Regions from separate parts of the Paucibacter hankyongi genome, predicted to be linked through region 1. Evidence: predicted binding sites of a transcription regulator. Region 1 holds the regulator's gene; the other holds the start of a gene.
The links. Region 1 encodes FNR, which switches genes on or off when oxygen is low (the NO sensors DNR and NnrR bind a similar motif). Its sites were predicted from a motif close to TTGATNNNNATCAA; they were not measured.
Positions count from the first base shown of each region.

Region 2: a site for FNR is predicted at 1,179-1,192, ahead of WG899_RS17885 (OmpW/AlkL family protein). Genes of this name have one in related genera too.

Region 1 is NZ_JBBHJX010000003.1:227,756-230,682, reverse strand. It holds gene ccoG (cytochrome c oxidase accessory protein CcoG) at 1-649, shown strand, start outside; gene WG899_RS06980 (hypothetical protein) at 697-960, shown strand; gene WG899_RS06975 (hypothetical protein) at 957-1,283, shown strand; gene fnr (fumarate/nitrate reduction transcriptional regulator Fnr) at 1,416-2,153, opposite strand; gene hemN (oxygen-independent coproporphyrinogen III oxidase) at 2,357-2,927, shown strand, end outside.
Region 2 is NZ_JBBHJX010000014.1:87,847-90,773, reverse strand. It holds gene WG899_RS17895 (TlyA family RNA methyltransferase) at 1-281, shown strand, start outside; gene metF (methylenetetrahydrofolate reductase [NAD(P)H]) at 278-1,123, shown strand; gene WG899_RS17885 (OmpW/AlkL family protein) at 1,264-1,926, shown strand; gene pepQ (Xaa-Pro dipeptidase) at 2,001-2,927, opposite strand, start outside.

The sequences.
Region 1 (2,927 bases):
TGACTGCACCTTGTGTGTCCAGGTGTGCCCGACCGGTATCGACATCCGCAAGGGCCTGCAGTATGAGTGCATTGGCTGTGCGGCTTGTGTCGACGTCTGTGATGGCGTGATGGACAAGATGAATTACCCGCGCGGTCTGATTCGGTATGACACGCAAAATGGCCTGGCCCAACACCTGAGCAAGGCGCAGAAACTGCGTCGCATGTTCCGCCCGCGGGTGGTTTTGTACAGCGTGGTGTTGGTGGTTCTGTGCTCGGCTTTGCTCGGCAGTTTGTTGTTCTTGCGCAGCCCGGTGAAGCTCGATGTGGTGCGGGATCGCGGCGTGATGGCGCGTCTGGTGGAGGATGGCTATATCGAGAATCTGTACCGCCTGCAGGTCATGAACGCCTCCGAGCAGGTTCGCAGTTACACCATCACGGTCAGTGGCATGGAGCAACTCGCCCTGGCCAAGCCAGTTGAAATGACGGTGCAGCCCGCGGAAGCGCGTTGGGTCTCGGTGGCGCTGCGGGTGCCGCCCGAGGTGGCCGCCAAGGCCGGTACCGGCGCCCATGCCATCAAGTTCCAATTGAATGGCGCCGAAGTGGCGGGCTCTGTCTCGAAGGCGGGGCTGGCCTTGGAAGAAAAATCAACCTTTGTGGTGCCGCGCTAAGCTGGCGGTGCTAAGTTAATGAATCGCGGCGACGGAGACAAATGATCATGAGTACGCAAGACAAGAGCACGCAGACCTTGGCTGCTTCGGAAGGCCGCAAGTCCAAGTCCTGGTGGCGTGAGCCGATGATGTGGCTGGTGGTGGGTGGACCGAGCCTGGTGGTGGTGGCCAGTTTTGCCACCTTGAGCCTGGCCCTGAGTCATCCCGATCCGGTTCTGCAGGAGCAGGTGGTCAGCAGCAAGGCCAGCGGTACCAAGGCCATGTTGCCCGCGCGTGAGGCTCGCAACCACGCCGCCACAGGTGGGCAATGAATTCGCCGATCGGCTCTCCCTCCGCCGATCTGCCTGAGGCGCAAGGCGACGGTAGCAGCCGTCTGAGCCGCATGGCCATGGCGGTGATCTGGCCATCTTTCCTGATGGCGGGGGTGGTGGAGGCCTTGGTGTTTGCCGTGGTCGACCCGAGCGATCTGACCTGGTTTGGCGGGGCGCCAATGGACTTGCCTAGGCAAGCCATCTATACCTTGAGTTTCCTGCTGTTCTGGCTGGTCATTGGGCTGAGCTCCAGCCTGAGCTTGCTGCTGGCTGACCTGCCGAATCAGCCCGAGAACCCGCATCCGCGGGCTTGGCCGCGTTGAACCTAGCGTCTAGGTTTGCAGCAGGAGGCGAGCGAACAGTTTTGCGCGAGCGCAGGGGGGGGCAGGGCGTACGGGGGGCAGGGCGCCGTGACCGGCTTTCCTCCCCCAGCACAGACCTCGGCCTAGTTTGGTTCAGCAGGCTGTACTGTTGACCAGCTTTTGCAGGCCCGCTTGATCCAGGATGCGCAGATGACGCTGCTTCACTTCCAGCAGCCCTTCATCCTGGAACTTAGAGAAGGTGCGGCTGACGGTCTCCAGCTTCAAGCCCAGATAGCTACCAATCTCTTCGCGCGTCATGCGCAGCACCAGCGCTGCGGAGGAGAATCCGCGTGCCTGCAGGCGTTGCGTCAGGTTCAGCAAAAACGCGGCCAGACGCTCCTCGGCCCGCATGCTGCCCAGCAGCAACATCACGCCGTGGTCACGCACGATTTCGCGGCTCATGATCTTGTGGAACTGACGCTGCAGGTCGGTGAACTCGCGTGACAGCTCTTCCAACTGTTCGTAGGGAATCACGCAGACCGAAGAGTCCTCCAGGGCCACCGCGTCGCAGCTGTGGCGGTCGGTGCTGATCCCGTCCAGGCCCAGCAGTTCACCGGCCATCTGGAAGCCGGTCACCTGATCGCGGCCGTCTTCGGAGGCAACACAGGTTTTGAAAAAGCCGGTGCGCACTGCGTACAAAGATTGAAAACTGTCGCCACTGCGAAACAGGGTGTCACCGCGGCTGACTTGGCGGCGGGTGGCGACCAGTTTGTCGAGTTGAGCCAAATCATCCGAATGCAGGCCCACGGGCAGGCACAGTTCGCGCAAATTGCAGCTCGAACAGGCAACCTTCAGGGGTTCGATCTTGATCGGTAGCGTGGCGTTCATCATGGGCCTTGTTTCGATCCGGCTGGCGTGCCGGCTGACGGCTTCGTCGTGGCGTGAGCGCTCCGACGAGTCCTTGGAGAGTTGCGAAGTTTTGACGGGCATGAGCATGATGTACCTCAAACGTTGCCGCATTGTTGGTGCGAACAAGCGTGGGAAGCTTGATCCTGATCAAGTCGGGTGGCCAAAGCCTTGGCACAGTGTGCGCCATGGTACAGAACATTCAAGCCGCCCCCGCTTCGACCTCTTCGACGGCCACCCCTAATATCAACGAGGATCTGTTGCGTCGGTTCGACGTGTCCGGCCCGCGTTACACCTCTTACCCCACCGCCGATCGATTTGTGGAGGCCTTCACGGCCACCCAGTATGAGCAGGCGCTTGCGCAGCGGGCCAGTGGCTCGCTGGTGGGTGGGGCTTCGCCCTTGTCGCTGTACCTGCACATTCCTTTTTGTGAGTCGGTTTGTTATTACTGCGCCTGCAACAAGGTCATCACCAAGCATCATGACAAGGCCGCCGAGTACCTCGAAGCCCTGATCATCGAGATGGACCTGACGCTGGCTCATCTGGGTCGCGGTGCTTCGGTGTCTCAACTGCATCTGGGTGGCGGTTCGCCGACTTTTTTGAGCGATGCCGAGTTGACCCTGCTGATGCAGGCGCTGCGCGAGCGCTTCAAGGTGGCGCCGGGGGCCGAGGTGTCGATCGAGGTTGATCCGCGCACCGTCACGAACGAGCGACTGCGCCACTTGCGTGAACTCGGCTTCAATCGCCTCAGCTTCGGCG
Region 2 (2,927 bases), on a different contig from region 1:
TGGGCGCCCTGCCCCATCTGGCCGCCTGGCTGGCGCCCAAGGGTCAGGTCTTGCTGCTGGTGAAACCGCAGTTCGAGCTGGGCAAGAAGGCGCTGGCCCGCGGCGGCCTGGTCAAAGACGCCAAGCAATACCCGCTGCTGGAAACCCAGGCACGCCAAGCCGCCCGAGAGCAGGGCTGGCAGGTGCTGGGCTATTTTGAGAGTGCCATCACCGGCGGTGACGGCAACAAAGAATTTTTCCTCTGGGCGCAAGCGCCCGAGGCTGCGAAAGACAAGCCATGAGCACAGCAACACCCCGCATTCCAGTCAGTTTCGAGTTCTTCCCGCCCAACACACCGGTGGGCACCGAGAAGCTCAAGACCGTGGTGCAAGACCTGAGCGTGCTGAAGCCGCATTACTTCAGCGTCACCTATGGCGCCGGCGGCTCCACCCGCGACAAGACCCTCAGCACGGTGATGGACATTGCGGCGGCCGGCTTTGAGGCCGCGCCACACCTCTCCTGCGTAGGCTCCACGCGCGAGAACATCGCCGAGATTTTGGCCACCTATCGCGCGCAAAACATTCGCCGTGTGGTGGCCTTGCGCGGCGACCTGCCCAGCGGCACCGCTACCGCCGGTGAGTTCCGTTATGCCTCCGAGCTGGTCGCCTTCATCCGCGAAACCCAAGGCGCGGATTGGCAGATCGAAGTGGCCGCCTACCCCGAGTACCACCCGCAGCAGCGCTACGCGGCCAAGGACCTGCAACACTTCGCCGCCAAGATGCGTGCCGGGGCTAACTCGGCGATCACGCAGTTCTTCTTCAACCCCGATGCCTACTTCCACTTCGTCGATGAAGCACGCAAGTTGGGTGTGGACGCGCCGATCGTGCCGGGCATCATGCCCTTCCACAACTACGCTCGCATCGCCCAGTTCGCGGCACGCGACGGCATTGAGATCCCGCGCTGGGTGGCCCTGAAGATGGAAGGCTATATGGACGATGTGGCCAGCATTCGCGAATTCGGGCTGGAGGTGATGACCCGCGTTTGCGAGCGCCTGATCGCCGGCGGCGCGCCCAGCATCCACTTCTATACGCTCAATCAATCCGCTTTGACGTTGGAGTTGTGCAAACGCCTCAGTCTTGGCTGAGCTTCTTGCGCAAGATCAATTTGAAGAAGCCCTCCCCGCGAGGGCTTTTTTGACTTTGCGTTAGATCAAGGGTTTACCCAGGCCAACAGCTTCAAATCTCTTCCATCGGGGCTGTTCCCGGCTTTTTAGGAAGTAGATCAATGACAAGCAAGCTCTTCAGCGTTATCGCCACCGTGTCCGCAGCCGCCGCTTTGGCCTGCACCTCTTTCGCCGCTCAAGCCCAACAAGAAGGCCCTTGGCTGGTGCGCGCACGCGCTGTGCATCTGGATTCGGCCAACACCAACAGCGACAAACTGCGCACCACTTTGAGCGCCGTGGTGGGTTCGCCTGCCGAAGCCTCGATCAACAACAAGTGGCTGCCTGAAGTGGACATCACCTACTTCATCACCCCCAATATTGCCGCCGAGTTGATCCTGACCTACCCGCAATCGCAAGACCTGTCGGTCACTGGCGTGGGCAAGATCGGCAGCTTCAAGCACCTGCCTCCCACCCTGAGCGCGCAGTACCACTTCAGCCCCACCAGCACTTTCCGTCCTTACGTGGGTCTGGGCGTGAACTACACCAATCTGTCCAGCATCAAGTTCGACTCGAACGTGGCGCCGCTGGACCTGAGCCTGAAGAACAACAGCTGGGGCTTCTCCGCACAGATCGGTGCTGACATTGAAGTTGCCAAGAATCTGTACCTGAACATCGACATCAAGAAGGTTCAGATCAAGACCACCGTCTACTCCAAGGGCACGGACATCGGCGAATTCAAGGTCGATCCGCTGCTGGTCGGCGTGGGCCTGGGCATGCGCTTCTAAGCCAGCCTAGCCATTGAAAAAGCCGCTGCCGCCCATCAGGGCCGCAGCGGCTTTTCTCTTTCGACTCGTTCGCCTTACAAGACGGCAAACGCATCCCGCGTCATATTCTCCGGCCCACCCTCGGCGCGGCAGACCACATCGTCCTCGATGCGGATGCCGCCGAAGCGGCCGAGGCGCTCCACCAAGGCCCAGTCCACCGAAGCAGATGCAGGGCTGGCCCGCAGTTGGCGCAACAGTGTCGGGATGAAATACAGCCCCGGCTCGATCGTCACCACCATGCCGGCTTGCAGCGTGCGGGTCAGGCGCAAATAGGGATGGCCCTCGGGCTTGGGCGCCAGCGCGCCACGCTCGTCAGCCATGAAGCCACCAATGTCGTGCACCTGCAGCCCGAGCAGATGGCCGATGCCATGCGGCATAAAGCTCGAGGTCACGCGTTCAGCGAGTTGTGCCTCGACGCTCATCTTGACGATGCCCTGCTGCTGCAGGATGGCAGCGATACGACGATGGGTGCTGAGATGTATCTCACGGTAGTCCACCCCGGCGCGCACCTCGTCCACCAGCGCCAGCTGGGCGCTCTCCATTGCGGCCAGCAGCGCGTCGAACTCGGCGCTGGCGGCATTACCATGGGTCCAGGTGCGGGTGATGTCGGAGGCATAACCGTTCACCTGAGCGCCCGCGTCGATCAAGAAGCTGAGGCTCTCTGCGGGACGCTGCTCGTCTTGATACTGGTAGTGCAGCACGGCGCAGTGCTCGTTCAGCGCAACGATGCTGCCATAGGGCAGATCACGGTCGGTGTGCCCGGCGGCAATCAAGTAAGCGCGGTGGATCTCGGCCTCGGAGCCGCCGGCCAAAAAGGCAGCGCGCGCGGCCAGGTGCGCTGGCGCGGCGCGGCGTGAGGCGGCACGCATCTGCTCCAACTCATACTCGCTCTTGCAAGCTCGTGGGTAGTGCAGCAGGTTCAGCAGGTCGGCGGGGTTGTTCGGCTGCACGCCGTCCAGCGC